3 regions of the Ammoniphilus oxalaticus genome follow, and region 3 is predicted to be linked to each of the others. Evidence: riboswitches for the same ligand, from Rfam matches in the RefSeq annotation. Region 3 holds a riboswitch; each other region holds the start of a gene.
What was found. Region 3 has a riboswitch for thiamine pyrophosphate ahead of BEP19_RS10755 (3-oxoacyl-ACP reductase). Riboswitches for the same ligand answer to the same signal wherever they lie in the genome.

Region 1: linked by a shared signal. The riboswitch ahead of tenA (thiaminase II) and the one ahead of BEP19_RS10755 (3-oxoacyl-ACP reductase) in region 3 are both predicted to bind thiamine pyrophosphate.
Region 2: linked by a shared signal. The riboswitch ahead of BEP19_RS06125 (ABC transporter substrate-binding protein) and the one ahead of BEP19_RS10755 (3-oxoacyl-ACP reductase) in region 3 are both predicted to bind thiamine pyrophosphate.

The regions. Positions count from the first base shown of each region.
Region 1 is NZ_MCHY01000011.1:89,491-100,479, reverse strand. Features, by position in the region: gene tenI (thiazole tautomerase TenI) at 22-633, shown strand; gene thiS (sulfur carrier protein ThiS) at 780-983, shown strand; gene BEP19_RS15695 (thiazole synthase) at 986-1,753, shown strand; gene BEP19_RS15690 (thiazole biosynthesis adenylyltransferase ThiF) at 1,750-2,766, shown strand; TPP riboswitch at 2,799-2,901, shown strand; gene tenA (thiaminase II) at 3,140-3,847, shown strand; gene BEP19_RS15680 (ABC transporter ATP-binding protein) at 3,822-4,592, shown strand; gene BEP19_RS15675 (ABC transporter permease) at 4,582-5,334, shown strand; gene BEP19_RS15670 (ABC transporter substrate-binding protein) at 5,356-6,375, shown strand; gene BEP19_RS15665 (NUDIX hydrolase) at 6,448-7,077, shown strand; gene BEP19_RS15660 (ASCH domain-containing protein) at 7,174-7,506, opposite strand; gene pepF (oligoendopeptidase F) at 7,606-9,474, shown strand; gene BEP19_RS15650 (MFS transporter) at 9,604-10,821, shown strand; gene ald (alanine dehydrogenase) at 10,948-10,989, shown strand, end outside.
Region 2 is NZ_MCHY01000007.1:230,586-241,574, forward strand. Features, by position in the region: gene BEP19_RS06095 (efflux RND transporter permease subunit) at 1-2,825, opposite strand, end outside; gene BEP19_RS06100 (MarR family winged helix-turn-helix transcriptional regulator) at 2,828-3,289, opposite strand; gene BEP19_RS06105 (hypothetical protein) at 3,538-3,792, opposite strand; gene BEP19_RS18210 (ABC transporter ATP-binding protein) at 4,207-4,575, opposite strand; gene BEP19_RS18215 (ATP-binding cassette domain-containing protein) at 4,538-4,966, opposite strand; gene BEP19_RS06120 (ABC transporter permease) at 4,963-5,733, opposite strand; gene BEP19_RS06125 (ABC transporter substrate-binding protein) at 5,745-6,749, opposite strand; TPP riboswitch at 7,180-7,281, opposite strand; gene BEP19_RS06130 (hypothetical protein) at 7,949-8,131, shown strand; one part of gene BEP19_RS06135 (IS3 family transposase) at 8,221-8,884, shown strand; one part of gene BEP19_RS06135 (IS3 family transposase) at 8,884-9,791, shown strand; gene BEP19_RS06140 (N-acetylmuramoyl-L-alanine amidase) at 10,256-10,989, opposite strand, start outside.
Region 3 is NZ_MCHY01000008.1:874,992-885,980, reverse strand. Features, by position in the region: gene BEP19_RS10785 (acyl--CoA ligase) at 161-1,678, shown strand; gene BEP19_RS10780 (VCBS repeat-containing protein) at 2,017-2,736, opposite strand; gene trhA (PAQR family membrane homeostasis protein TrhA) at 3,193-3,828, shown strand; gene BEP19_RS10770 (hypothetical protein) at 4,024-5,448, opposite strand; gene BEP19_RS10765 (RNA polymerase sigma factor) at 5,435-5,968, opposite strand; gene BEP19_RS10760 (LLM class flavin-dependent oxidoreductase) at 6,218-7,519, opposite strand; gene BEP19_RS10755 (3-oxoacyl-ACP reductase) at 7,606-8,358, opposite strand; TPP riboswitch at 8,505-8,605, opposite strand; gene BEP19_RS10750 (arsenic resistance protein) at 8,801-9,748, shown strand; gene BEP19_RS10745 (class I SAM-dependent methyltransferase) at 9,869-10,726, opposite strand.

The DNA.
Region 1 (10,989 bases), on a different contig from region 3:
TTGCTATGGAGTGATAGATAGATGTCAGGTCCAGAGCTTCACTTAATTAGTGATGGGAAGAAGACTCTTACCCAATTTGCAAAAATCGCGGCTGAAGTCCAGTCGTTTGTTACTCATTTTCATTTGCGTGAGAAAGCGAAATCGGCAAAGGAGATTTGGGATGGAATTCAAATTCTTCTCAAATTAGGCATTCCAAAAGAGAAGATTGTCGTTAACGATCGCGTCGATCTCGCTTTAGCCGCGAATGTAAGCGGCGTCCAACTCGCATATCACAGCTTGGAGCCACAATTTGTCAGACAGAGGTTTCCGCAACTTCGGATCGGGTGTTCGGTCCATTCTGAACAAGAAGCAATGGAAATGGAACGACAACAGGCGGATTATGTGATCTATGGCCACATTTTTGAAAGCGGATCAAAGCAAGGCCTAGAAGGGCGCGGGATTGAAGCATTAGCTAGTGTTGTTAATAGTGTCCGTATCCCTGTTATTGCAATTGGCGGCATCAGTCCGATAAACGTCCCGCTTGTGTTGCAAGCGGGAGCGGCGGGGATCGCGGTTATGTCGGGGATCCTCGACCATGTTGATCCTACTGCGGTTGCTGAGCAATACGCGCTGGCATTACGGATGCAGCGTTGATGTCGTAGATTTATCAAGAAGGTATTCCGATGGGTCGTGTTGTCTGGGCGAACTTGAGGGAACCTGGGCGTGGCGATATTAAAGCGTAATAGATTATACTAAAATTAAATTATACTAAAATTAAAGGCCTGGAGGTGGAGATTTTTATGAACTTAGTCATTAACGGAGATCAAATTGAAGTTCCTGATTCTCTAGAATTCATCTCTGATTTACTCCAGCATTTTGAGCTTGGAGAAAAAGTGGTCATTGTTGAAGTGAATGCGAGCATACTTGAAAAAGATCAACATGCTAAAACACGATTGACGAATGGTGACCGAATTGAGATTGTACACTTTGTGGGAGGCGGATGAACATGTTAACCATTGGACCCTATGAATTTAATTCTAGATTGCTGTTAGGCACAGGGAAGTTTGAAAGTTTTGAAATTCAAAAGGAAGCGGTAGATGTTTCAGAATCTCAGATTCTCACATTTGCGGTCCGCCGAATGAACATATATGAACCTAGTCAGCCTAACTTTTTAGAGATGTTGGACGTGAATAACTATACCTTGTTGCCGAATACTGCGGGCGCTTCTACTGCGGAGGAAGCGGTGCGTATTGCTAAGTTAGCGAGGGCATCGGGATTGTGCGACATGATTAAAGTCGAAATCATCGGTGATGAAAAGACCTTGCTGCCTGATCCAATCGAAACGTTGAAGGCCTCTGAGATTTTATTAGAGGAAGGGTTTACGGTATTGCCCTACACTTCAGACGATGTCTTGTTGGCAAAAAGGTTACAAGAGCTTGGGGTCCATGCGGTTATGCCTGGCGCGTCGCCAATCGGTTCTGGTCAGGGGATCATAAACCCGCTAAACTTAAGTTTTATCATTGAGCAAGCGACTGTGCCGATTATCGTTGACGCCGGGATTGGTTCGCCTTCTGATGCGGCAATCGCGATGGAAATGGGAGCTGATGGTGTGTTGCTGAATACAGCAGTGGCCGGGGCAAAAGATCCAGTGAAAATGGCAAAAGCGATGAAACTAGCAATTGAAGCGGGACGACTTGGATATGAAGCTGGGCGAATCCCAAGAAAAAGATATGCTTCTGCGAGTAGTCCACTGGAAGGGTTGAGCACAATTTGAGCGATCGGTATTCACGGCAAGAATTATTTCAACCCATTGGTAAAGAAGGACAGCGTAAGTTATCTCAGAAGCATGTCCTTATGATCGGAGCGGGCGCGTTAGGGACAGGAGCCTCTGAAACGCTCGTTCGGGCAGGCGTCGGAAAATTGACGATTGTCGATCGGGACTATGTAGAGTGGAGCAACCTGCAACGGCAGCAGCTTTATACAGAGCAAGACGCAACTGAGCGGATGCCAAAAGCAATTGCGGCTTACAATCGATTGAGCGCAGTGAATTCGGAAGTGGAGATTATCGCTAAAGTTACCGACGTAACCACGGAAGAGATTGATGAGCTTGTCGAAGGCGTTGATTTAATCATGGATGCCACAGACAATTTTGATATACGTTTATTGATTAATGACGCGGCGCAAAAGTATCGAATTCCTTGGATTTATGGCGCTGTCATTGGAAGTTATGGTTTAACGTATACGATTCTGCCGGGACAAACACCGTGCTTGTCTTGTTTGCTAGAAAGTGTGCCGATGGGCGGAGCGACGTGCGATACTGCGGGAATCATTAGTCCGAATGTGCAAATGGTTGTCGCCTATCAAACGGTAGAAGCGATGAAAATATTAGTAGAAGACTTTGATGCGGTTCGTCCCACGTTACTGTCTTTTGATTTATGGACGAATCAACACACGACGATTCGAGTCGATAAATTAAAAAAAGATGATTGTCCATCTTGCGGAAAACAGCCAAGTTTTCCGTTTTTGAGCCAAGCAAACCATACGAAAACAGCTGTGCTGTGCGGAAGGGATACGGTTCAAATTCGTCCGCCTGTTCCGATGCAAAGGGATCTGGAGCAATTGGCCCAATCACTTGCTGTTCACGGCCAGATAGAAAAAAATCCATATCTCGTATCGTTATCAACAGGCGCGCACCGTTTAGCGATTTTTCAAGATGGCAGAGTTCTCGTGCATGGCACAAAAGATGTTACTGAGGCGCGTACGCTTTATCATCGATTTTTAGGGTAATCGTCTTGAAATTACTAGATTAATTGAATAGATAGATCCACTAGGGGAGTCCGAAGGTCTGAGATGGAATGATAATTCCGACCCTTTGAACCTGATCTGTATAAAAACAGCGAAGGGAAGTGGTGAGAAAATACATGATGCATGTGCGTATCTTGCCACTTTCAATTTGTGAAAGTGGCATTTTTTATTCAATCGTTTCTTGTTTGATGCATATATGAACGTGAATTTACGGATTTGAAAGGGGTGATTGCGGCTTCTTTATTTGCCATTAGAGTCCTCGAATAATCTTGCTGTTCTAGGTGAGTGAATCCACAGATGTCATGGCATGAATCTATTATAAAATGGTGTGATACCGAAAGGAGCAATAAATAAAATGAGATTTTCAGAAAGATTACATGAGAAGGTAAAGCCGATTTGGGAACAAAAGCATGCGCATCCGTTTGTGCGAGGTCTAGGGGACGGAACGTTAAATCGTGAAGCATTCGAATTCTATATGAAGCAGGACTATGTATACTTGGTCGACTACACGAAAATGTTTGCTCTTGGAGCGGCAAAAGCGCGTGATTTAGATACAGCCAACTGGTTTAGTAAGTTGCTCCATGAGACATTGCACTTTGAGATGGATTTGCATCGTAAATATGCGGCGCGTTTTGGCATCTCAAATGAAGAGTTAGAGTCAACGATCCGCACACCAACCAACATTGCGTATACGCACTATATGTTACATGTGGCCTATAGCGGCACAATTGAAGAAATAGCTGCCGCAGTCTTACCATGCGCGTGGGGTTACTGGGAAATTGGCGCGCGCTTGGCGGAAACGAATCCAAAATCACTTGAACATGAATTTTATGGTGATTGGGTAAAAACGTATTCATCCAAGGAGTTTGGCGATCTAGCCCAATGGTTGATCGGTTTTATCGATCGGGCGGGTGAAGGAAAGCCTGAGCGTGACTTGGCTGTTCTAGAAGAAATTTTCTTGAACACATCTCGATTTGAGTATATGTTCTGGGATATGGCATACCACGGACATGACTGGCCAGCGGAGATCAAGGCTAATGGCAACGTTACTCAAGTTCGATAATATATCATTCACATACGATTCGGAACGTGAGCGAACCACGATTCTCTCCCAGCATGATTGTGAAATCAAAGAGAACGAATTTGTTAGTTTGGTTGGGTTAAGCGGTTGCGGAAAGAGCACGGTCGTCAAATTGATGGCCGGGCTCTATCAACCGACCAGCGGAGAGATTGAGTTTAACGGTGGAGCGAACGAACGCTTAGGACATGTGAGCTTGATGCCGCAACAGGATATGCTAATGCCGTGGCGAACGATTACAGAAAACGCGGCTCTGCCATTGGAAATCCAGGGTGTTCGAATCAAGGAAGCGGAGCAGCAGGTACATGAATATCTTCCTTCCTTTGGTTTGGAGGGCGTTGCTCAAGCTTTTCCCGACCAACTTTCAGGAGGTATGAGACAGCGGGTTTCCTTTTTGCGAGCGATGCTTGGCGGGCATCACTTGCTATTGTTAGATGAACCATTTAGCGCCCTTGACGCGTTTACGCGTCGAGAAATGCAGCTGTGGTTGACCGATACGTGGCAAGAATGGGGACGTTCGATCTTCTTGATTACGCATGATATTGAAGAGGCAATCTTTTTGTCGGATCGAATTTTTATCATGGAAAAAGGCCAGACAGGCCCGTTTCAAGAAATTGTTGTGCCGTTTGAACGACCGAGGCCAAATAATCTTCATCTAACGAAAGAATTTATTGAACTGCGTTCAAAAATAACCGAGTTGTTATTTAAGAAGGAAACCAATGAAAAATAGTCGACTCTTACTCATCATCACAGTTGCGTTTGGGTTAGCGTGGGAAGGGATTGTCCGACTGTTGAATGTGCCAGTGTTTATTTTACCTCCGCCAAGTCGCATTTTTGCGGCATTAGGAAAGCATTGGGAACTACTCTTGTTTACACATTTGCCTGTGACGCTGTGGGAAGTTATTCTCGGTTTGTTTTTGTCGATTGTCATTGCGGTCGGGGCGGCAATGTTGATCCATTTTTCAGAAATCGGCGAAAGAGTGCTTTATCCGATTGTGATTGCTTCGCAGACGATTCCAATTGTTGCTTTATCGCCGATCTTGATCATGTGGTTTGGTTACTCGATTTGGGGAAAAGTAGCCGTTACTATTTTGATCACCTTTTTTCCGATTGTCGTTGGAGGGGTTGATGGATTGCGGGCGACCAATCAAGAGTGGGTTAATCTGATGAAAACAATGGGAGCGAATAGTAGACAGATCTTTTTTAAAGTCCAAATACCCCAAGCGTTACCCGCTTTTTTCTCCGGGCTAAAAGTAGCTGCGACAGCGAGTGTGATCGGGGCAACAATTGGAGAATGGCTAGGCGCAAGCGCGGGTTTGGGTTTTTTTAGCAGGCGAGCCTCTCATAACTTACAGGCTGATTTGTTGTTTGCTACGGTGTTTTTACTATCCATAGCAGGTTTTGTCTTGTTTTATACAATTCAATGGATCGAGAAGAAATCGATTCCCTGGTTTTATGAAGAAAAAAAATAAATGTAAAGGCGTTGAATTTGTATGTTTAAGAAGTTAGGTATGGTACTCCTAGCATCCAGTATGTTGGCGCTAGGAGCATGCGGGTCAAATCCATCTAACGGTGGAGCGACAGAAGGGAAAGGTAACGGAGGAGCCACGGAATTAAAAAAGGTGTCGATCATGTTGGATTGGTATCCGAATGCGGTTCACTCGATTCTTTACGCGGGGATCGACCAAGGGTATTTTGAAGAGAAGGGGTTAGAACTTGACATTAAAATCCCAGCTGATACGACAGATCCTTTAAAAATGGTAGCAACGGGCGATGTTGACTTTGCGATGAACTATCAACCGCAAGTGGTCATGGCTCGCGCGGAAAACATCCCGGTCGTTGGCGTAGCTCCGATCGTACGTCACCCACTAAACTGGCTGATGGCGCCAGAAGATAGCGATGTGGAATCACCAAAGGATTTAGAAGGAAAAACAATCGGTTATCCAGCGATTCCGATGAACGAAGCGTTGGTGAAAACGATTATCGAAACGGATGGCGGGGATTCAAGTAAAGTAAACCTCGTTGATGTGAACTGGGATCTAATGCCAGCCATTACATCTGGCAACGCGGATGCAATTAGCGGTGGTTACATCAATCATGAACAAGTATTGTTAAAGAAAAATGGTCATCCTGTACGCGCGTTTAACCCTGTTGAATATGGTGTGCCGGATTATCACGAATTAATGTTGGTAACAAGTGAAAAATTAGCGGAAGAGCAAGCGGATCTGGTTAAGGATTTCGTAGAAGTTATGACCAAAGGGTTCGAGTATGTCCAAGCGAATGCTGATGAGGCATTAGATAAGCTGCTCGAAAGACAGGATGCGTCTTTCCCGTTAGAAAAAGATGTTGAAGAAGAAAGTCTAAGCGTACTGTTACCGCTAATGACTTCAAACGGAGAAGCCAAGTTTGGGTCGCAATCGGTGGAATCATGGGCTGCAGTAATCGATTGGATGAAAGAACAAGAACTGATCGAAGTTGACGTTGACGCCGACGCTTGTTTTATTAAGCTATAAGACTATGACTGGAGGGCCACCCATGATAAGATATGGTACAGGAAGATTAAACGTAAATTGGGGGGCCTGACCGTGATCCAACAGATTAAGTCGATGTATGAGAATCGAGCGCCCAGTGTAATGGGTCTTGATACTGTGTCTAAAGCGGCAGTAATGGTTCCCTTAGTCAAACAGAATGGGGAACTGGGTGTATTATTTCAAGTGAGAGGGCGCAACCTCCGTTTCCAACCCGGAGAAATTTGTTTCCCAGGGGGAAGAATGGAGCCGAACGATCTTTCCGAAGAATCGGCGGCGATTCGAGAAACGTGTGAGGAATTGGGGATTCATGCTGATGAGATGGTAATGATTGGACCGCTAGATATTTTAGTGACCACGCACTCGATTATCTATCCGTTTCTTTGTCAGTTGAAGGACGGCGCTCCATTACACCCCCATCCTGATGAGGTTGAGGAAGTGTTCATTGCGCCGCTATCACACTTACTTGAGTATGAGCCCGAAGTGTACCATGTGCCGATTGAAGTAAGTCCGCCAGCAGATTTTCCATTTGAATTGATTCCAAATGGAAAGTATTATAAATGGAGAAAGGCCAACATGGCCGAGTATTTTTACCGTTATCAAGACTATGTTATCTGGGGATTAACAGCCCGTATACTCCATGTTTTTATAGAGCAAATTAGAGGACAACACATTGGATTAGAGTGACCGATCGGGTCACTCTTTTTTATTTTGTTTCATAACAAAGCCACTTAATGTTCATAATACAAACAAAAATAGAGCGCAAGGCTCTATTTTTGTGTTTTACTCTACTTCTTTAAATTCGTGGACCCAAACGCGCATGTGCGGTAAGAATGGCATTCCTTCATGAAGAGAAAGGATATGATTTTTGTAGGCTTCCATGTTTTCATAACCTTCCGCTTGGGCATGCTGATCTGTCATCTCGCCAAGTGTTTGTCGGTACACGTCAGTCACGACAAATTTTTTGCCCGCAAGTTCAAACGGTTCACCAGGATCTGCATAGCGACCATTACGTCTTGTGGCCAGTTTTTTTCCTTCAATGACAAGTTTGACATCGCCTTCATGCGTAACCATTCTTTCGATTGTGCATGTTTTAGGGGGTAATGTGTTTGACATACGTATATCCTCCTACATTGAATTAAGCTTGATCCTTCATTATCATACCATTTACTACATTTAAAGGGAAAGGAGAGATCAATTCTGCGAAAACTAAGGATGACCTTTGTTAGTGTTTTACTTGCCTTTAGTTGTGTGTTTACTGGAAGCCCCTTGCAAATCGAGGCCGCTGTTAAATATGAAACGCGCGAGGAGATTCCAACCCAGTATAAATGGAGAATGGAAGATCTTTATTCGACACCGGAAGCGTGGAAGGAAGATTTAGCAAAAAGTGAACAATTAGCCGAGAAATTATCTAAGATGTCGGGAAAGTTGGACCGAACCGCGGATCGGCTTAAGGATGCGATTGATCTGTACGTAGATTTAAACCGAACATTTGAAAAGGCGTATGCGTATGCGACCCTATCCTTTCATACGAACAAGGCAGATTCTGAATATCAACAGTTCGTGGCTCAAGCGGGCGATGTAGCGATTAAGATTAGTGAAAAGACTTCTTTTTTTACACCTGAGTTACTGGCGATCCCAGTTGATAAAATGAAGTCGTTGTTGAAGGATCCGAAATTAGCCGATTATCATCGGTGGATCCAAGCGAAAATTGATAGTAAGGATCATACCTTGCCGAAGGAGATGGAGCAAGTATTGGCTAGAAGCGGCGTATTAGCAGAAGCGCCTGGCAGTATTTTTGGGATGCTGACAAAAGATATGACGTATCCCACGATTAAAGATGAGAGCGGCAAAGATGTGACGCTTACTCCTTCAAATTATGCTTCGTTTATAAAAAGTGAAAATCGCGAGGTGCGTAGGCGCGCCTATGATGCTTATTATCGAACGATGCTACAATTTCAGGACACATTTGCTCAAGTGCTCACGGCAGAAGTTAAGAAAAACGTTTTCTATTCGGATGTAAGAAAATATCCGACATCGCGTCAGGCAAGTTTGGAATCGAATCAAATTCCGATCTCAGTTTACGATAACTTAATTAACAGTGTGAACAAGCATTTACCGGAACTGCATCGCTATATTGACCTTAAAAAGAAGGTCGGTCGGCTGGACAAGCTACGCCTCTACGATTTGTATGTGCCATTTACGCGGGGAGGGGAGGAGTATATTCCGTTTGAAAAAGCAAAGCAACGCGCGTTAGAAGGATTAGGCGCGCTTGGCGATGAATACAATGAGATGTTGAAAACGGCCTTTAACGAGCGGTGGATCGATGTCTACCATACGCCTGGAAAACGGGCGGGCGCTTATCAATGGGGGGCCTATGACACGCATCCGTTTATTTTGCTCAATTACCAAGGAACAATGGATGATGTATACACGCTAGCTCATGAGCTTGGCCATGCTGCGCATACGTACTTTTCAAATAAACAGCAGCCGTACTTAAATGCCGGCTATCCGATCTTTACTGCAGAAGTGGCTTCAACGACAAACGAAGCGCTGTTATTTGAAGAGATGTACAAACAGGCAAAAACAAAGCAGGAAAAAATAAAAATCTTAAATCAACGGTTAGAGGACTATACGGGCACATTGTTTTTACAAACAATGTTTGCTGAGTTCGAACAACAAATTCATGAAAAAATTGAAAAGGGAGAGGGACTGACGGCTCAAACGCTAAAAGACTTATACGGCTCTTTGATGCAAAAGTATTTCGGACCGAGTTTGGAAGTCGATGAAGCGGCTACATTAGGCTGGGCCCGCATCCCTCACTTCTACCGAAACTATTATGTGTATCAATATGCGACGGGCTTTGCCGCGGCGAACGCATTTGCCCAGCAGATGAAAGAAGTAGGAAAGCCGGCTGTTGAGCGATATCTGAATGTTTTTTTGGCAGCGGGTGATTCAGATGAACCGATCGCTATTTTAAAGGCAGCGGGGGTCGATATGACTTCAGCAAAAGTCATGAAGCAAGCGTTGCAAGGTTTTAGTGAAACGTTAGACGAGTTAGAAAAGCTGCTACAGGAGGAGTAGGCGGGTGTCCGCTTACTCTGCCTCCTTTAAGATTTATAACAATTGTTCACAATTTGCGAACACTTATTGGGAATAATCATGCTATTATTGTTACATACATTTGGTCGTAAACGGGAAGGTGGGACGAACGTGATCGAACAAGGAACAAAAGCATATTGGAGAGCAGTGATCGCTTTAAGTTTGGCCTCCTACTTTGTGTTTGCGATGATCTATTTAACACAGCCATTGTTGCCTCTGTTCACCGATCAATTCCAGATCAGCCCGGCCACGGCCAGTCTCTCTTTGTCGATTGTAACATTTAGTATTAGTTTGTCTCTGTTGATCTACGGCCCAATCTCAGATGCCATTGGACGAAAATCAATTATGAATTGGACGATGTTCGGAGCAGTGGCGATGACCGTTGTATGTGGTTTCGCAACGAATTATTATTGGTTGCTCACTTTCCGGGCTCTGCAAGGATTTTTTCTGGCTGGCTTGCCAGCGATCGCGATGGCCTACATGTCAGAAGAATTTTCCCCGGGCGCGTTGTCGCTCGGAATGGGTATGTATATTAGCGCCAATAGTTTAGGCGGGATGTCGGGCCGACTCTCTAGTGGCGTGATTGCCGATCTATGGGGTTGGAAAGCCTCCTTTTTCGTAATTGGGATCATCAGCCTCGGGTTCGTCTTTAGTTTTCATAAGTTGCTGCCTCCTTCTAAGCGATTTCAAAAAATACCGTTTCACTTTCGTGAAGCGACGAACGCGATGATAGAGCATGTGAAAAATCGAACATTGCGGGTCGCTTTTTTAATTGGCGGGCTTCATTTTTTTGTTTTTTTAGGCAGTTTTAATTACATGACATTTCGGTTAAGCGCCGATCCGTACAACTTATCGCCTACATTTCTCGGATTGCTTTTTTTGACTTATTTTGCGGGTTCAATCGGATCGACGGTAGCGGGGAGGTTGTCCCAGCGTTGGGGGAAGATGAGTTGTTTAAAAGTTGGGATTATTCTGCTTGCCCTTGGTTTGATCTGTACGCTGCACCCATCGTTAATTGTCATTTTAATTGGGTTAATTTTAATCTGTTTTAGTTTCTTTTTTTCCCATTCGTTATCCGCAAGCTGGGTGAACAGTCATGTGATGTTTGCTCGAGCGAGCGCCTCGAGCTTATACCTTGTTTCTTATTATTTAGGGGGGAGTCTAGGCAGTGTTTATCTCGGCTGGTTTTGGAATGTGTGGCGTTGGCCTGGGGTCGTGCTTGGAGATTTGCTCATTTTGACAATTACGTTTACAGGTTGCTGGTATTTACGTAATGTGGAAAAGCGTGAAGAACAAACAGAGGATTTTATGTTGCGGCGATCCGGCTAAAAGGTCAAATTGCGTAATTTTCAAAAAAAGTGTTAAATTTTGTCCTTGACACAGGTTAAGAAAACGTAGATACGTTATAATAAAAATATTGTACCAGTGAAATTATTTGAGGGGATGATGGAAGTAATGATTATTGGCGTTCCTACAGAAATTAAAGATAATGAGGAT
Region 2 (10,989 bases), on a different contig from region 3:
TTCAAGTGATTCACAAAGTCGATAAGGATAATCGCATTGTTTACAACGATCCCGATCAACAGAATATACCCGATGATCGCCATAACACTCATGGAATGTCCCGTTACTAATAATCCTAACACTACGCCAATAATTGTCGGCGGAATGGAGAACATAATAACGAACGGCGTCATTAACGATTCAAACTGCCCGGCCATAACCATATATACAAGCACAATAGCAAGAATCATTGCCAAACCTAGACTAGCAAACGATTCCATCATTTGTTGATCATCCCCGCCATAGTGAATGTTGTAACCGTCTGGTAGATTAATTTTGTCCAAACTGGCCCTAACATCATTCGTCACTGAACCTAAATCTCGACCCGCGATATCGCTTGTTATTTGAACTTCACGCGTTTGATGAGATCGCTGAATCGCTTGCGGAACTTCTTTTCTAATAATATCCGCTACAGAGGATAAAGCTACATTCGCTCCTTGCGGTGTTGTAATCCGATAACGCTCAAGGTTACGTTTATCTTGTTGCAGCGCGGTCGGCATTTTTAATCGCACATCGAACTCATCATTTCCTGTACGGTAAGTCGTTACATCTTCCCCGCCAAAACCAGTTCGCACCGCTGAAATAATTTGGCCTGTGCTTAAACCATATTGACTTGCTCGTTGCGAATCAACAATAACTTGGTACTCCTCTTGGACACCATCCATCGATGTTTTAACATTGAAGGCCCCTTCAACTTGTTGCATCTCAGCAGCCATGATGCCCGAAATATCTTGTAGCACATCAAGATCATCGCCACGAAGATTCACCTGGATCGGCGCTCCACCCATGCCATCCATAGCAGATGATTCTTCTACTGTAATTTTAGCATCAGGAATAAAGTTTACCTTTTTTCTCGTCTCAAGAACAATCTCCTCCGTTGAGCGCTTGCGTTCATTCAACGGTTTCATAATGAGCGTAACTCGACCTAAATTGGCCGTGTTCACAGAGAAGCCATCCGGTCCTCCTCCGGAACCAATAGATGTATACATCATATCCAATTCAGGAATATCTTTGGTTACCTCTTCGATTTGAGCGACAGCTTTTGCTGTTTCTTCTAGAACTGTTCCAGTCGGCATTTCAACAGAAACGGAAAACTGACCTTCGTCCATTTTCGGAATAAATTCCATCCCTACGAAAGGAAACAGCGCAAGTGAGCCAACGAGTGTTCCAATCGTAATCGCCAACACTGTTTTTCTTTTGTTTAAAGCCCACTCTAAGATACGTCCATAAAATTTAGATAAACGCTCAAACCCTCGATTAAACCAGACCACTGGATTCTTGCCTTTATATTCGCCATGATACAATGATTCGTCGGGTATTTTATCTAACCAACGAGACCCTAACATAGGCACCAGCATCATGGAAACGACCAAGGCCGCAACGTGAGAAAAGATAACCGTTAAGGCTAAAGGTCCAAATAATTCAGCCGCAATTCCATCAACGAAAATGATCGGTAAAAATACAACGATTTGGGCTAATGCAGAAGCCATAACCGCATTTCCCACTTGTTTTGACCCTTCAACAGCTGCTTCTAACACGCCCTTGCCCAGCTGCCTTTGTCGGTAGATATTTTCTAAAATAACAACGGCAAAGTCAACGAGTGATCCCAATCCCAGCAAAATCCCGCTGAGCGAAATTAAGTTGATTGTTTGCCCAGAAAAATACATCATGGAAAACGTAGCCACAACCGAAATTGGAATAACGATCGACACGACAAGCGTCGAACGAGCGCTATTTAAAAACAGATAAAGGATGATAACAGCGAATGCCAGTCCTAAAATACCATGTTCGGTCACGGATTTGATCGAATCTTTGATCATATCCGAGTTATCTACAATGACCGTCACATTCATACCTTCCGGTAATTCAGTTTTTAGTTTTTCGATCTCTTTCATCACATGATTCGCTACGTCAACAGTATTCCCGCCTGACGCTTTCGTCACAGTCAACCCTAAACTAGGCTCTCCATTAAAGTACGCCAACTGCGTCACTTCATGATGAGTGTCTTCAATAGACGCAATATCGCGTAGATAAATCGATCCGCCTGGGATTGTAATTGGGGTATTGCCAATTGATTTTACCTGTTCGTATTCCCCTTCAACGCGAATTTGGAATTTTTGATCGCCTTCTCGAATCGAACCAGCTGAACCGGCTAAGTTCATCGCTCCGAACGATTGCCTCACTTGATCAAGTGTAATGCCATACGTTTGCAGTTTCGAAGGATCTACCGTGACCTCAATAACACGGTCGTTTCCACCGCTAATACCAACGGACGCAACACCATCGATCCGTTCTAAACGTGGTTTGATATCATCATCGGCAATTGCTTTCAATTCCGTGATATCCCCGTCTCCAGCAAGCGCCATCGTAATTACAGGTTCGGCATTCGGGTCAAATTTTAAGATACGCGGACTATTCGCCGAATCCGGTAACGAGCCCCGTACCATATCCACCTTATCCCTCATATCGAGGGTCGCCTGATCAATATCGACGCCCCAATTAAATTGAACGATTACTTGAGACGACCCCGATATTGAATTAGAGGAAACGGTATCGACATTTGAGACAGATGCGAGCGCCTCCTCAATTGGTCTTGTGACCAACGTCTCCACTTCTGCGGGGGTCCCGCCGTCGACACTCGTTACAACGACCGCTACCGGTAAATTTAATTCTGGATAAAGATCGACTGCCATCTTTGGAAAAGAAACAAAACCAAAGATTAACATCGCAATCATGATCATTAACACAGTAACCGGTCTGCGAATCGAAAATTGTGATAAATTCATATCTACTGCTCCCTTCCTCTATCGTTCTCTACAATTCTTTCTAAATATTCTTGCAGCAATTGTAGAGATGAATACATCTCGCTTAATTGCGACTCAGTTAATTCCTCACGAAGCCCGTTAAAGAAGATGGTGAAGTAGTCTTCTTTTAAAACAGGGTATTGTTCACCCAATTGATTATAATCTTGCGACAAAGACACGCGGACCACGCGGCGGTCGTTCTCATCTCGTTTTCGAACGACGATTTTATTTCGTTCTAGGCGATCGATCACCCCTGATACGGTGCTATTGGATAGGTCTAGCGCTTTAGATAATTGCCCGATTGTTTTCGGTCCTAAATTCAGTTCCCCAATCACAACAGCCTGAGGGACTGTAATTCCATTTTTCATTAATTCGCGCGACATTAAGGAAAATATAAATTTATTTGTTTTTAATAACAATTCTGTAATTTCATTAATCGCGGCCATGTACTCCTCTCCTCTATCTTAATCTCCCCTTTAATTCACTCCCGAAATATTTCGCATCACGAAATAATATTACACTTCGTCCCTTCAACAGTCAACCCTAAAACTCGCGCGAATTCTTATTGAAAAAGAACAGATTTAATTGTATAAAAATCAGAGGAGGAATCGATTGCAGTAGGGAAGTTAATTAGAATGAAAAAATAAAACAACCCCCTGCTATCAAGCAGGGGGCGTATCTATAAGGAGCCGATTTAATATTCCGTATCTAGGTGATCAATCGCGTCTTTTAGGCCATTTAATCCTTTTTCTTTAGGATGGCGAATATCAGCCTTATGCAATAGCGTGTACGCCTCATTGATCAAGTCATATCGCCAATCAGCAAATTCAATCGCGTTTCGCGCATCCTCCTCCCTCACAACGATAAATCCTTGCTCGTGAAGTTTTTCTAGTTGGGATTTGCTAATGATTTTCTCGATCTCGGACAAGCGCTCTAATTGCTTTTCCACAGCGTGACCCCCTTCTTTTCAGTTATAAGTAATTTTATCACAAAACATACGGTTATAAAGGTTTTTAGAATGGAAATAATAGCTTATCCAAAAAGAGCAGAAAAAAACGTCCTTAAGGACGTTTTATCTAAATAAACCTGGAGCAATAATAAATACAACCCAACCTAAAAAGGAAAGAGTAGGAATAGCGGCTATGAGTATGATCTCCCAAAGACGAGGATAATCGTTATTCAACTGACCGACCTCCTTTAACTCTTTCTTTTATATATATTCATGTAAGCGCTTTAATTGAACTGGAATAATAAAATAAAAAAGTCTTCAGATATAATCCTAAAGACTTTTCACTCAATTATAGAAAAAATCCGTTCGTTACTCCATTTAGAATAACAAACGGATTCCACAGACGATCCAATCTTAACTTATTTTCACTTTGCGGTATCTTGGTTTATTTTGAACCTTTTCAGTTAATTCCTTTTTCCAGTCTAAGAATTCGTAACTAAGCAATAATGATTCATCACGGGGCCTTTGGAACGGTACACGTATAATGTCCTTTATTTCTGCTGGGTTAGTCGATAGAATCACAATTTTATCTGATAAAAACAACGCTTCTTCAATATCATGGGTAATGAAGAAAATCGATTGTTCAGATGCCTCCCACGTCTCCATCAGCCATTTTTGCATATCAAGTCTTGTAAATGCATCAAGGGCAGAGAATGGCTCGTCTAACAACATGATTGGTTGTGGACTAAGTAAGGCGCGAATGAATGCAACCCGTTGCCGCATCCCCCCCGATAATTGGTGTGGATACGCATTCAGTCGGTGGCCAAGCCCTGCTTTTTCTAACAATAATTTTTGCTTGTTCCGTATCCTTTTTCCCAGATAACTCTTGTCCAAGTAACGCATTCTCCAGGACGGAACGCCAAGCAAACAACGATGCTTGTTGCGGCATGTAACTAATGTAACCCGTTTTATTCGTAATTCTCTTCTCATCGAGATAGATGTCCCCGTCATCTGGCGATAGTAGCCCACCAATTAAATTAAATAACGTGCTTTTCCCACTGCCTGATGGACCGAGTAAAGAAACAAATTCTCCCTTTTGAATGTCAATCGATATATCTTTCAAGACGAGCTGCCCACTAAAAGATTTGCTTATATTTTTTAGGGTTAGTGTCATGCTTCTCTCTCCTCCCTATTCCACCGAATGAGTAACCGCTCTATTAATACGATCAATGAGAAAAATGCCAAACTTAGTATCATCGCAAAAATAATTGCAACAAACACACGTGGCGTTCGATATGAAGAGGAGGCCAATGTCATAAAAACACCGATCCCTTTTTGCGCGCCTAACCACTCGGCGACGACTCCGGTCATCACACTGTATGTTGCCGCAATCTTAATTCCAGAGAAGATGGAAGGCAGAGCATGCGGCCATTCTAATTTCGTAAATAACTGTGAGCGAGTGGCCCCCATCATCTTCATATAATGAAGCAACTCGCGGTCCGTCTGTTGCAATCCACTAAGTGTCGCAACGGCGATGGGAAAAAATGAGGTCATCGAAATGATAATAATTTTTGGTGTCGCGCCTAACCCAAACCAAATCAGCAACAAGGGAGCCAACACGACAGTCGGAATGTTTTGCGACAATATTAAAAACGGGTAGATCGTTTCACGAACACGATCAAAATGGTGCAGCAACGTCGCGCTCGTGATCCCGATCGTTGTACCAATACTAAAACCGACTAAAACGAGTTCGATTGTTGAATACACATGTGGTAAAAAAGTAGGCAACACTTCTTTCATTTCCATAGCAATCAAAGACGGGGCCGGCAAGATCCACGTTTCGATGTTAAAGAAACGCGCTGCCCACTCCCAAATAGCGATAAAAATAAGTAACGCGAGCGCCGGTCGCCAACTTCGGAGCAAAAGACCTCGATTCGTCATTGCAATCTACACTACCTTTTCACGTTCTCAATAAATTGATTTGTAAATGCTTTTGCCGCATCGATTTCTTGATCAATAATCCCTTCATTAAACAAGAAGTCAGCATAGGATTTCCAGCGGATTTCCTCTTGAATCCCCCATTGTTCCGAATCATCCTGATAACGCGGAGACAACCAAGCTTGAGACGCTTTAACCAATTCAGGATCTAGGTCGGGTTCTGCAGCGATCAGAATTTCAGCCGCTTCTTCAGGATGCTCAATTGCAAATTCATACCCTTTCGCCGTTGCTTCGATAAATGCTTGCGCCTTCTCTGGTTCGTTTGCAATTACTGTTTCATTAGTAATAATGACGGGAGAATAAGAATTTAGTTCTTCCGCATAATCAACCGGATTTACAAAATTCATTTCCAGCCCTCGAAGCTCTGCCGCAATCCCTTGCCAAGCATAATAAATATGAATAAAGTCAACATGGTGTTCCATCGCAGTTAACAGATCTGTTGTACCAAGTCGAACAAATTCCAATTGGTCACTGTCTGCTCCCGCTCGTTTCATCACCATCTTGATCATCGGTTCAGCAATACTGCCTCCACCTGTTCCAAACTTTTTACCGACAAAGTCTTTGGGTGTGCGGATCCCTCTATCTACAGGAGAGGTATAGCCTGATGTAGAATTCGCAATAACAGCAGCGACAGACACGATTGGCAATCCATTTGCCCTTGCTTCAGTGACTGCGCCCTGGGAACTAATCCCAAACTCTCCTTGATTTGAACCAACCAATTGATTAGCGCTTACCTCGCCAGGCAACAGGATTTCCACATCGACGCCTGCTTCTTCATAAAACCCTTTTTCACGAGCAACATAAATGCCAGTATGATTCGTGTTTGGCGTCCAATCGAGAAACATTTTGACTGATTTGTTTCCTTCTTCATTTCCTCCTGTTGTAGCTGACTCACTGCCGCACGCTGCCACAACCACCAATGCGAGACTAACCGATAAAACCTTCAATAAACGCTTCATGTTTACTCTCCTTTGTTGTTTAACACTATTTATTTATGTTTTCAATAAAACTGACTTCTGAAGGGTTGACTCGTAATAATAGGTAAATACCGATCAAGCTCTTCCGCATATTCGTTTGTTTCTATAAAATTTAACTCAACTCCTCTCACCTCCGCCTCAATGCCTGTCCATGCGCCGCTTCATTACAAGGTTAACCATCGATTTTTCTAATAACTGCGAAAAAATGAACCCGCGCAACTCCTTTGGGCTCAGCAAGCGAATTCATAGGTCCTTGTACAATATGGATGTTAAACCTCTGTTCTGAGCTGTCTACCCTGTTTTCTCTCGATCGATCGGAAAAATTTCAAAAAAAAATCCTTCTCTAATCAATCTTTCTAAAGACTAGTGAAGGAAGTTAACTGATAAAATATATGAACAAAAATACATTCAAAATTTTACAGTTCTACTTCCCTCCGCTGGTCTTAACCAGTTCAGGTTCAAAGGGTGCTTAAAATACATTAATCTCAGCCCGAGGGCGCCCCTAGTAGAATATTTATTCAATTTGTTCCATTTTATCAAAGAAATTGGTTTAGTCAAACGAATTTCGACAAGACTCGATGCTTCTTAGCTATCCCTTACTCGGAAAGGAGTATAATAAATTGTATTTTCTATCATAACTACCTTCAATTTAAATGAAATCATTGTCCATTCGTGAGTATTAGAAAAAATACGAGCATTAAAGTGGAGAACGACTCATTTTCAATGCGGTTAGGACAGCGCCAGAGTTTTACCCAGCCTAAAAAATATATGTATAGCGAGTCCCGCGCCCACAAAAAGAAAAACCCTCAATACCAACGGTATCAAGGGTTTCCTCGTTTAATAATGCACCATATATTGATCGCGTTCCCACTGATGAATCTGTGTGCGGAACACAGTTGATCAATAAAACACAGAAAAATAAGGAGCGAAAACCTTGATATATCAGCGTTTGGTGGAATGTGTCCTTAAAACAAAACAAAGATAAAGATAGTTCTCGTGGGCAAATTGTGGGCGCGTTTGTGGGCAAAACCTGGTCGTATAAGACCGGGCTTTTTTCTTCTTATCAAGGAAGGAACTGATAAGAAGAACATTTCACGCTTCACCTAACCCTTATGGACTAAGTAAGCGATATATTCCTACTATGGTACAATAATATAAATATTTAATATGGAGGATCACAAGTGCCAACATACATAGCTAAATACTTCACTATAATCGATAGGGAACCTAAGAAGGGTTATGTATCTTTTTACTGTGAAAGCGATCAGGAAGTTGAAATTCTTGCCGAAGCAAAAATTGCGGCCTCTGATGAAGAAAATACAATCCCTAGTGAAATTAATATCATATCTTTGAGTGTTAAATAAATAATCCCCACCACTCAATTGATATGCTCCCAATATAGTAGACAGAGAAATATTAAAAGTTCTCAACTACTATACTGGGGGCATTTTCTATGTCTAAAAGAATGAGTGCACATGCATTAAATATAAGGATAGAAGCCGTTTTAAGCGTGCTTGATGGGAAAAAGTCGGTTACCACAGTTGCGAAAGAATATGAAGTAGATAAAACGACAATTAAATCTTGGATTCACAAGTATGAAACAGATGGTGTGGATGGATTAAAAGAAGCAAAGACATGGAAAAAGTATTCGAGTGAGCTTAAAAGAACCGCGGTTGAATTTTACCTTAATGGAGGAGGAAGCCAGAGAGCAACATGTAAGAAATTCAATATTTCAGACCCTTTTGTTTTACGGCAGTGGATAAAGCTTTATACTAGTGGAAAAGAGATAAAATCCACTGGTAAAGGAAGAGAAATGATGAAAAAGGGCCGTAAAACTACACTTCAAGAGCGTATTGAAATTGTACAATATACCATCGCTAACGAACATGATTATCATAAGGCTGCGCAAAAGTACCAAGTTTCTTACCAACAAGTATATAGCTGGGTTCGTAAATACGAAAAAGGTGGAGAACAGGATCTTCAGGATCGTCGTGGTAAATCTTTCGAATCCAAACCTACTCTTACTGAAGAAGAGAAACTACAACTTCGTATTAAAGCGTTAGAACATCGCAATCAGTATTTAGAGGCGGAGAATGGCTTATTAAAAAAGTTGAAGGAAATCGAAAGGGGGATGGGACTGCGCGATTAGGTAAACATTTGGCTAAGTTTCAAGCAATCCATGATTACCACGCGGAGACAAAAACACCAATTGTTGTACTCTGTCAAATTTTAAATGTATCACGGTCTGGATACTACAAATGGGTAAAACATCAACCGACAGACCAACAAAAAGAAAATGACTGGTTGATGGGAAAAGTGAAAGAAGAATTCAAGCGATATAAGGGTACCTTCGGCTATCGTCGTATTACGATGGTAATCAATCGCAAATACAAGAAGAGCTATAACAAGAAGAGAATTCGTCGTCTCATGATTCAAATGGGCTTAAAATCGCATATTCGTCGTTCCAATGGCTATTCAACAAAGACAAGCTTTGTTAATATTGAGGACAATATTTTAAACCGAGAATTTACAGCAGGGAAGCCGAATGAAAAATGGGTAACAGATATCACGCATATGACATATCTCTTTGGCAACAAGGCTTATTTAAGCGCCATTAAAGACCTGTATGACGGCTCAATTATCGCTTATCAAGTAGGACGCTTCAATGACAATCCACTAGTTATGAATACATTGAAAGCAGCGATCGAAGCGAATCCTGGAGCAACTCCGCTTATTCACAGCGACCGCGGTTCACAGTATACATCCAAAGAATATCGTTACATTACAACAGAAGCTGGTATGACTCGAAGCATGTCACGTGTTGGTAACTGCATCGATAATGCGCCAATGGAGAGTTTCTTTGGCCACTTTAAATGTGAATGTTATGATCTAAAGAATTACAAAACCTACGAGGAATTAAAGAAGGATATTGACGAATACATTCGATTTTATAACGAAGAACGATATCAAGAAAAATTGAACAGCCTGGCACCATTAGAATTTCGGCACCAGGCTGCGGCGTAAATCTTTTATTTTTTCACTGTCTACCTGCCAGGGAGCATATCAAATTAAGGGAAGTGGGGATTATTTTATATAAATCGTTCGAACACGAACGAGGGGACAATACATCTTATTCAGCTGACAACGTTTTGTGAACGACACTGTGTTTAACCCTCCGCTGACAATCAACAGAGGGTTAATGGAAGAGAATAACTTATGCCATTCATGATGTTAATTTATTATACCCCCACCCATATGTAATTATTCACAAAAAACAGCCCCACCATCCATTAAAGGACAGTGGGGTATAAATATATAAGCAATTCATAAGCCGAGGAACTAATACATGTTATTCGATTCATTATACATCGTGAATAAAAAGACCCCTTCGCTCATAGAAGAACGAAAGGGTAGAGGCGACGAAGAGGATTTAATATGAGCATTCATTGTATTCTATTCCTAACTAAAGGAGAATGACACATAGGCTCTTACTGCGTTGGTTGATTGCTTGCCTTTCTTAATTCGTTAGCTAACCGATTGAATTCATCTTTACTCGCTTTGTCAGGAGCGATGTTCCAGCTTGCTCCTAAGTAGGCGATGATTTTGTTTGCGTCTTCTGGATTCATTTTATACTTCCCCTCCTTTGACAACTTACTTAACCCCATCACCTCCGCGATTCCTTCCGCTGTGGCTTTCACTAGTCGGTCAATAAACGCTGAATCCTTTAATAACGCCGCTTCATTAGCGTTGGAGATAAAGCCGTACTCTAATAACACCGCTGGCATGACGGTTTGTCTCAACACTTGCAAGTTAGCTTTCTTTTGTCCGCGGTCCCGAACGCCTACAGAAGCATATACCGCAGACACCTTTGAATGGATCACATTCTGAATTGCGGCAGTTCGACCTCCGTTGATTGAATCGTGGATGTAGCTTTCAAATCCATTAGAGTTCGGGTCATGGAAAGAGTTAATGTGCAAGCTTACAAATACATCTACTTTATGCTGGTTGGCTGCCATAGCCCTTTCACTAAGTAAGAGAAAGACATCCCTTGTCCTTGTATACCTTACATCTGCTCCCATAGCGGATAGTAACTTACCGACCCGCAATGTTAAATCAAGCACAATGTCTTTCTCTTGGATTCCGTGCCCGATCGCCCCAGGATCGCGGCCGCCATGCCCAGCATCCAACATAATGATTGGTTTCTTCATGCTCCCACTCTCCT
Region 3 (10,989 bases):
ATGTTGAAATCCCCTTTTACGACGCATGGGGATTCCTTCCATTTTTTCTTCCTTCTCATTGTGGGAATAAATTGATACAATAATATAATATGATCTTCATACGTGGTCTTTATATTCAAATTTGGACGTACTGAACTTCGACTGGAGGAAGAAGAAAACAATGAACAATCATTCAAACAGGACAATGCGCGAATTGCTAGACTCACAAAAAGATAATAATGAAATCGCTATCATGGCCCCAGATAAACCATCATTAACATATAAGCAAATCTATGAGTATGCTGGTGATTTATCTGCCGCTTTGAATCAATTTGGAATTGGGCTCGGGGACCGAGTTGCGATCATCATGGAGAATGGACCGGAATTAATTTTAAGCTTCCTAGCGACAACGATGAAAGCAACCGCATTTCCACTGAACCCGATGTATAAGGAGGAAGAGTTTGCTTTCTATTTGGAAGACATTGAAGCCCGCGCTTTGATAACGCTTCCAGAAGCAAATGAGTTGGCTCTAAAACTGGCGAAACCTGGCATGGTCATCATTCAGGCCAATCCTCAAGCAAATGGCTCGCTAACATTTGAGCTGATCAAAGGTGAGTTGCCTGCTCGTCCTGAACAATGGGCTGGCGCCGATGATGTAGCCATGCTTTTACATACGAGTGGCACGACGGGTAGACCAAAACGCGTTCCACTATCCCATGCCAATTTAATCGCTTCCACATCAAATATCGTATCCACCTATGAATTAACATCGCAAGATCGATCATTATGTATTTTGCCGTTGTTTCATATTCATGGCATCGTCGCCTCTGCTCTTTCGACGCTTGCGTCGGGCGGAACGCTCATTTGTCCAAAAGGATTTAGCGCCAGACGTTTTTGGGATTTGGTCCATACATACAAACCGACGTGGTACACGGCTGTGCCAACGATCCACCAAATTATTTTAACGAGAGTGGAAGAACATGAAGAGATCGTGAAAAACAATCCGTTTCGGTTTGTTCGTTCATGCAGCTCCTCACTGCCGCCTGTTGTTTTAGAACGAATGGAAAAAGCGTATAACGCGCCCGTACTCGAAGCTTACGGCATGTCGGAAGCCGCGCACCAAATGACGTCGAATCCACTGCCCCCTAAAAGTCATAAATCTGGCAGCGTCGGCATTGGATTCGGCGTTGATATCGGAATAATGGACGAAGAAGGCAATCTTTTACCGGATGGAGAAATCGGCGAAGTGGTCATAAGAGGAGCCAATGTTTTTAACGGCTATGATGAAAACCAAGAAGCGAATGAAGAATCTTTTACCGATGGGTGGTTCCGCACAGGGGACCAAGGCATGAAAGATGAGGAAGGGTATCTGTTCCTAACCGGTCGTTTGAAAGAACTCATTAATCGCGGCGGTGAAAAAATCTCACCTTTTGAAATTGATGATGTGCTGTTGCGCCATCCCTCCGTTGTTGAAGCGGTTTCATTCGGCGCCCCAAGTAAAATGTACGGTGAGGAGGTCCACGCAGCCCTCCTTTTGAAAGAAAAAGTAAATGAAGATGAGCTAAAAACGTTCTGTTCCGACTATCTGGCTCGCTTTAAAGTACCTGTTAAATTTCATCTGTTAGAAGAAATTCCAAGAGGCGCCACGGGCAAAATACAAAGAACGAAAATGGCGGAACTGTTGGGACTTACGACTTAAATAGGAGAAGAGAATAAAAATCGGGGGAAGCGAAGGCCATCATGTCTTCGCTTCACTTCGTTGGGGTTCGAGGGCGCGGATAGATGATGATTTTAAGCGGAGTTTCTCCGACTATTTCATGGAATCGAACCAAGAATCGCGAGAGAAGCGGAAGCACTAACGAAAAAGATAGATTTAAGCGGAGTTTCTCCGACTATTTCGTGGAGCTGAGACAGGGAACGCGAGAGAAGGAGATGGACTAACGAAAAAGATAGGTTTAAGCGGAGTTTCTCCGACTATTCCCGCGGCTGGTCGGCTATAAAAAAAGGAGCAGTCCCATCGACTGCTCCCCCCTCTATCTATGTTCCAAAAATAGCGACATTTTGATCTTGTAAAACAAAACGATTTCCATTCCAGCCTAATTTGTTTAACACATAGCCTAGGCCGTCAGCATTGTATCTCCCCGCGATTCTTTGGTACGCCAATAACTCATAAACGCCATTGGAGTCAAAATCGACAGGGTACAGTCCGCTTAATGGATTGACGAAGCCGCTGATCGGCTGTTTCAATTTACCATTCTTGTCATAGATCTCATTCAAATATTGCGCATCTCTTAATGAAATATCGATCATGTATCTTTTTCGATTATTTTCGCTAATGAATTCCACTTTATAATGATCTCGATAATGAACCTGATAACGATATTGTTCGTTGTATACATTAGAGTCAAACAGCAATTGCGCTTGGTTATTCATGAAAGAATAAATGTACTCATTCATGATTCCCCCGCTCCCGCCAGTCGCGCTGCTTACCAAAATATCGGCAACCCCATTCCCCGTAAAATCCCCTAAAAAAAGAGTCGGGTTGTAGCCCGCGTTTTCACGCAGAGGCGCGCTTACGGAACTTCCCGTTCGTCCATCTCGGACAACAAGCGTAATATTTTGTATATATGGACTGTCTGAAGCTTTGGTTCCCGTTAAATAAACATGATCCGGCACACGATCCCCCGTTACATCCCCTACTGCATACGCGACGACACTCGGTTGAACTTGATTAGCCCTTGAATAATAATGATACATAATATGCTCCTTTACTTCATGATCCCTATCATCTTATGGGCTAATCACCTTTTTGCTACAAGAGTCATGCTTTTCAACGCTGAATTCCTAATTCTTTTTTTGATTTTCATTCTTTTGCTTCTGGAACATCGACCGAATCACACTGAACAAAATATACCCGCCAAACACGTATAAAATGGGTTGAAAGAGAACCAACGCTTCTCGCATGACATCTCCTCACTTTTAAAATATTCTGAATATTTTTATTGTACCACAATTAACCTTTTAACTCCAATTATTTCCTCAAAACATTTTACTGTGTCTTTTACACTATGAGTTTCAGCAGTGCTTTAGAACAGAATTCGTCTAAAATCGATATGGTTTGTCAATCCTAATTAAAAGTTGATGATCCCCCTCGTAAATGGTAGAGTTAGGAGATCAACCCGTTAGGATCGATGAAAGGAAGTGTGTCGCCCGATGGCAAGTACGCATGTTTTCTCCAAAGGGGAGGAAATCGTGAATGCAATTACCCACGGTATCGGCGCTTTATTAAGTATCGCCGCCCTCGTCCTCCTGATTATTTTTTCATCTTTATACGGTAACGCTTGGCATGTGGTCAGTTTTAGCCTCTTTGGAGCAACAATGGTCATGTTATACTTTTCATCCACCTTTGTTCATGCTCTTCCAGAGGGAAAAGCGAAAGATGTCTTTGAGATCTTGGATCATTCCTCGATCTATTTCTTTATTGCGGGCACATACACGCCTTTTCTTTTTACCGCTGTCAACAATGGATTAGGCTGGACCTTGTTCGGAATCGTGTGGGGGATTGCCTTAGGCGGGACCGTGTTCAAATCATTTTTCGTTAAAAAATATCTGTTCATGTCTACCGTGCTGTATGTCATCATGGGTTGGTTGATTGTGTTCGCCTGGAACACGTTGGTCGCCAACATTTCCGTGATGAGTCTGCGTTTTCTCGTGATCGGGGGCATTCTCTATACAGTCGGAGCGGTCTTTTATATGTGGAGAGGCTTTAAATTTCATCATGCCGTTTGGCATTTATTCGTTTTAGCCGCTACCATCTGCCATTTCTTTTCCGTGATGTACTTATTATAAAAGCAAGTTGGGGAGCCAATAAGTGTCCCCGAGTCATTTTCTCGTCTGAAAAAAGGGGAAAATGGCGGCGATTTGCGAAAGTCCAGTTGGAAAGTTGTTACACATTATAAAAAAATTCCCTCCCCTTGTGTTGCGCCTGGGAGGGAATTTCTAAATTCTCATGAAATAATCTCGTTCAACCAATCTGTAAAATTTCTATTGAACAGGAATGCGAACACCATTGATCAGGATCGCTGTCACTTGTTCAACAGCGAGTGGCTCACTCGTACTCCAACTCGCATGGAAGGTCTGTTTATTCGAATCCTCGCTACCTCCTCCCCCTTTTAACGGGATGAGTAGCTCATCTACCATTTCAACTTCGAGCGACATGTCACTGAACACGAAATGATCACCCTGATACGTCCCGATGATTTCAACCCCTAACGGGCTAAGCGTAATCATTTCGAATAGATGTCCTTCAACTGGAATGTCATTTTTCCACGTGCGTAATCGGCTCGGATCATTCACATGCGCCGCTACCTTCCATTTTCCTTTTACACCGGAGTAGACCGCGCCTGTATAAAGAAGCGTATATTCGCTGAGATCCTTTGTATCTACGGGAAAAATGAATTCTTCATATTTATATCGAGCATCGCTATAGTCGCCTTTTTGAATATCAACGAAGTTGCCTTCATCATCACCAAGCAATACGACACTATATTCGGGAGGGATGAGTTGACCATTCGGACCTTTTAATGAAAGATTCGCGTCAGTAGAACCAAACTCTTGGTTATAGATCTTGCCAATCTGAACATGTAATTTCCCATCACTCTTCCCGATATTAGAAACCCATTGATCTTGTTCCCCATGCGGCATAGCAGCATAATTCCCTGGATTGAGAACCTTCGTTACGAAACTCCAATCATCTCCTAGATTACTTCCTCCCCAAATTTGCGCTTCTTTTATAGGGACGATGTTGGCTTTTTCAACTTCAGAAAGAGTTACTGAAATCGGTTCTTCCATATAATCTCTTCCGTCAAAATAAATCAAGAAACTACCTAACTCTAACGGATCTTGCATCGGGGCGGTAGCGTCAGCCGTGATATTAAACTCGTAATAAATCGTGTTCGTATCCTCATCGAAAAAGATCACGTTTTGACTATATGAAAAACCCGTGGCGACCTCTTGTTGTCCGTTCACCCTCTGTGGATTTACTTTCACACCGAACCCCTCTCTAAAATCCGTCTGTTCCGTCAGCCGATTTTTCCCTGTTAGATCCTGCAAAGAGAGATAGACGATCGCCCGATTATCGTATTTCTGGGCCCCGATCACTTCCATTCGGATGCCTTCATCTTCACTATAAGCTTCGACCGATTCAACAATTTCGCCAAAAGAAGGATTAAATCTCTGCATAAACCAATCAAAATTCCCTAAAGCAGCAGCCGTGCCCGCAATCAGTAGGACCGACATCAATCCGCCTACAAGCGCTGGCCTTGTCCACCATCTTTGACGCCTCATGCCGACGACCTCCTTTTCCTCCTGTAATCTATCTTTCACCTGTTCCGCCAGTTGACTTGAATCGACCGTAATTTGAGAAAGCAGCTGATGGATTTCTTGTTCATCCCTATCATATTTGTCCATATCGAGACTCCTCTCTACCATATTCAGCATTCAAATAGTGAAGTAGTTTCTCCTTCGCTCGCTGGTACCGCTTCCTTAAAGCAACGGGAGAACTTCCCGTCAACAAAGATAATTCTTCGTAACTTTGCTCCTCTATGATCCGTCCATATACGAGCGCCCGCTCCTTCGGTTTCAGCTTCTGTAAAGCGCGAAGCGTCTCATCACTCAACCCTTTATCCTGCTCAGCTGAAATGTCTTTAACGCGAACTTCGTGAAAATATAGGATTCTACGAAACCTTTTTCGTTGATTTAAACAACGATGGTAGGTCATTTTGTACAACCACGCGGAAAGATTGTTGCCATCAAACGTATTTCGATTTTGATAGGCTGACAGAAAAACTTCCTGCGCGATATTTTCCGCCTCATAATAATCACATAAAATAGCCGTCGCATAACGCAGCAGTTTTTCTCCGTAAAGACTCATGATCTCTTCAAGCTCATCTTCCCCACCAACCACAAACCTTTGACCCAGGTCCTGCACAGTCCGATCACCCCCTCTATTGTTTTTCAGTCGACTGTACCCTTATAACAAACCAGTATCCTGTTTTGTGACATTTATTTTAAAAGAAAAACGAAAATGGATAGTGAAAAACTTTGAGGGCGATCCTCATCGTAAAGTGAGGCGATAAAGTCGCCCATATCCTAAAATTCTCGCTCATATCCCAATTCCCTAACGAAATGTACGCAAAAACCCCCTCACTACCACATTAGTGAGGGGGTTCATCATGTATTATGCTAATCCTAGATGTTCGCGGAAGGTATGACCTTCATATTTTTCTCTGTATATGCCTCTTTTTTGCATTTCGGGTACGATCAGTTCAACAAAGTCTTCTAAACTACCAGGAAATGTCGGAGGCATGAGATTAAATCCGTCCGCCACGCCCTCTTCAAGCCACATCTCCATCTCATCCACAATTTCCTCGGGTGTGCCGATCAACGTGCGATGTCCGCCGCCTGCGCTTAAATAGCCTAGCAACTCTCTTACTGTCGGCTGTCTATCGTTGATAATTTCTAGGATCGTTTGATAACGTCCACTCGGTCCTGTAAATTCTTCGACTGGCGGTAAGGTTGGCACAGGTTTGTCGATGTCCCAGTTTAAACAATCTTGTCGCACAAAGAAACTCAATTGTTTTAAACCTGTTTCAATCGGTAGCCGCTCATCTAAGGCCGCTTTTTTAGCTAGAGCTTCTTCACGCGTGTGACCGACATAAGTGACTAAGCCTGGAAACACCTTAATATGTCGATCACTTCCGTTTTGTCGCAATTGTTCATCTAATCTTGCGCGGAATCTTTTGGCTTGCTTTAAGTTCCACGACACGGAATAGACGGCATCGGCATATTTCGCCGCTAAGGCAACGCCATATTCAGAGGCGCCCGCTTGCATCGCTACCGGTCTGCCATACGGACTTTTTGGCGTGGTCAGTGGACCATGCACTTTAAAATGGGCGCCTTCGTGATGAATCGGCTGAATGTTTGATGAATTGATCAATCGATTTCCTGCTCGATCGTGTATAAAATCTTCAGTGTCCCACGAATCAAATAGTTTATTCATAACAGTCGCGAATTCATCCGCCTTCTCGTAGCGTTGTTCATGGGGAGGCAATCCATCCATACCATGATTGAATGCCTCTAAATCTGTCATGGATGTCACGAGATTCCAACCGATGCGTCCTTTTGTAATATGGTCCAAACTTAAAAGTTGGCGCGCGGCGGTGAATGGATTAGCGAAAGTGCTTGAGATCGTTGATACTAATCCCACATGACTAGTCACTTGGGAGATCGCTGTTAAATTGACAATCGGATCCAACCAAAACATAGGCATTACACTCGGATCATTAGCTGGAAAGGATTGATTATCAGCAAAAAAGACGGCGTCAAAGAGCCCCTTTTCCGCTACTTGAGCCAAGTATTGGTAATAGGAAACATCTCCGATATCTTCAACACTTGAGTCAGGCATTAACCACGCAGCTTGGTGGTGTCCACATCCAATTAGCAAAACACCGATGTGCAATTGTTTTTTCTTATCTATCATTTGTTTACACCTCAAAACACATCATGATAAATTGTCTCGTCTACTCTTTATTAAAAAAGGGGGTGTCTATTGTGTTTGAAGCGCGATTAGTTCATTGTCAATCCACCGTCAACAGTAATATTTTGACCTGTCACTCCGTCCGCATTTTCCGAAGCTAAATAAGCGACCATGTTGGCTACATCTTGCGGTGTCGTCACTTTTCTCAATGGCGTTGATTGCGCAATCAGATCGAATACTTCTGGCGTGGTCACCGCGCTGGCGTCCGTCGTTTTTAATAATCCGCCTGAAACGACATTCGCTCGGATCCCATATTGGCCCAACTCAACAGCGATATTACGCGTGAATCCGATCAGTCCAGCTTTAGCCGTCGTATACTCATGATAAGGCACAACAGGATTTTGATATAAGTTAGTACCTATGCTGATGATGCCTCCATTTTTTCGATCAATAAATTGAGGGATTACACTTTGAGCGATATTAAATGCCGCTTTTAACGTGCCATCAATTTGTTTTTGGTAGTCTTCCCAGGAAAGTTCTGGAAAAGGCTTCTGTTCCGTTGGATCAAATTTGAAATCTACCAACGCATTGTTAACGACAACATCGATCTGGCCAAAATGTTCCGTTCCCTGTTTTATGAGACGATCTACTTCCGCGCGATTGGTTACATCGGCCTGAATAGCAACCGCTTTTTCTGAGCCAATTTCGGAAGCAAGCTTTTCAGCAGCCTCTTTGCTTTGATAATAATTGATCACTACATTAAATCCTTGATCCGCCAATGTCTTTACAATCGCCGCCCCTAAACCTCTGCTTCCACCTGTTACGAGAACCGTCCTACTCATCGTACCCACTCCTCTATTTTTACTTTTTTGATGAAACTCAATAAACAAAATGATCGATAAAATAAAAAATACACAACCTCCCCATAGGAAAATTGCGTAAAAAAATAACTACATATTAAGAATAAGACTGACCACTCTTTAAGTATGTATTAGAAGTTACACTTTCCTACGCTAGTTTCAAATAGTTCAGGTTCAAAGGGTTTGAGTTCAAACTCATCTCAGTTAAATAACACCCCTAGTGCATCTATTAAAGCTATATTTAATATATAGTTAATAGATATTTATGTCAAGGCGGGAAACGAGCTACACTATTTCCTCAATTTCGTTCATTCGCCTTGCTAGTTTAGAGCTTACTTTCCACTAGCCAACACCTTTTTATCCGTTCTAAGGAATGATAAGATGATATGTGTTTAAATTGTTATCGTCAGGTGTGATTGCATCAATGGGATTATTCGAAAAGCTATACACCCTTATTATTTTCGTAGCCGTAATGATGGGGATAAGTATAGGACAAGTAGAACTAATACGAGCGAATGCGGATAATTTCATTGTCCCACTATTAGTAGCTATGCTGTATATTACCTTCTTACAGATTCCAATCGAAGAAATAAAAAAGGCTTTTAAAAACATGAAGTTTACGTACACTGCAGCGATCATTAACTTTGTTTGGACCCCCGTGTTAGCGTGGCTTCTTGCATTATTATTTTTAAGTGACAATCCTGCGCTCTATCTTGGATTTATGATGCTGATGGTTACACCATGTACGGATTGGTACTTAATTTTCACAGGAATAGCCAAAGGAAATGTGGCATTAGCAACAGCTATTTTACCTCTAAACCTCGTCTTGCAAGTCACTTTGTTGCCTATTTATCTTCTTGTTTTCGGAGGAACGACAGGGGTTATAGAATTTTCATTGCTGATCAAAAGTATTTTAATTACTTTATTCTTACCTTTCATTTTAGCTTTTCTTACAAAAATCGTCTTGAGAAACAAGCAACAGTTTAGGGATTATCTCATCTCTCATCTCAGCATGTTACCGATTGTTTTGCTTAGTCTCGCCATCGTTGCTATGTTTGCTACTCAAGGTCAACTATTGCTAGATCACTTAGATCTAATGTGGCAAATCACCGTCCCGATCCTTTTATTTTTCATTATTAATTTTGTTGTCGGACAAAAGGTCGGACAGTTTATGAAGTTCCCATACAAGGACAGAGCCAGTCTGAATTTAACGATCTTAGCAAGAAATTCGCCCATTGCCTTAGCCATTGCTATGACCGCTTTTCCAAATCAACCCTTAATCGCTTTAACACTCGTTATAGGACCATTATTGGAATTACCCATTCTAGCTCTCATCACTCAGCTTTTATTATTTACAAATGAAAAAAAATAGCAGACTATTACTAACTACCCGATGCATTCGGTTACTCGTTTTGAGGGGGCCTAGCCCCCTTAGCTAGGTGAAGCGCCAAAGCGGTGCGCCCTGAGCGGTTAAATCCTTCTATGATCAACGCTATGTCATCGCAAGTAAAAATTCCTCCCCGCTCGGCAACCGTAGATTGTCTGTTCGGTCGCTAAAATAGCGTTCGTTTAAATCTGCGGCAGATACATGGCAAACGTCGCGGAACCGGAGCTCACGCGCCAACGCTGTCATTTCTGAAGGTGTGAAAAAGCTAATAAAAGGTGTGCCGCTCGCGCGCGCTCCTTGCTTGGCCTCCTCCACTTCGGATCGGATTTCAGAGTCGGTCTGCTCTAACGGCAGTAGAAATGTCATAGCCAATGTGGAGCCTGGGGCAAGCTGCGCCGTCCGACGCAACATCGAAACAATCGCATCGTGTGTAAGGTACTGCGTGACCCCTGTGGCTGCAAGCACAGCGGGCTTATTTGTGTCAAAGCCGACGCTTGTTAGCTGCTCCCACCAAGACGCGCCCTTTTCGAAATCAACGGGGGCAAAGTGTAACGAGTCAGGTACTCCAAAACCCAATTCCATAAGGCGTTGCTTTTTCCATGCTTGCGTGCTTGGAGCATCCACTTCAAAGATTTTCAACTTCGAGGAAAGCTCTGGTCTCCTTTGAGCAAAAGTGTCCAATCCCGCCCCAAGGATAACATATTGCGTAATCCCTTGAGCGAGCCGCTCTAAAACGATATCCTCAACAAAACGCGCGCGGGCCACGATAGATGCTCGAAAACCACTGGTACCCACTGGATCCATATCTGGGCGTTGACGCCAATCTTCTTTCGGCGCAATCAATTCCAGTCCGATATTGTCTTCAAATACATAGGGCGGCGAATCCACTTGTAGGTGCATCGCGCGCCACAAAGCCACCCTTACTGCCGTATGATCTGGTTGCGCTACTTGCTTATCACTCAATGTCGTACCCTCTCTTCCATATTGCTCCCGCTTTAATTCGCGCGGCGCAAACGAACCATACATGGTCAATAGAAATACTGTAGCTTACTTTGGGAATTTCATCTATATCATTTGATCATTTAAGGTAAATATTCACAACAAAGTTGGCCCGACGATTACGATATGCGCCTCTTTCTTACAAACGCTACAAGCATAAGATCGCTCATATCCGCCGAGCGGCTGCCCCCTCCCCTCCCTTGGACTGGTTCTAATCCAAAACCAGT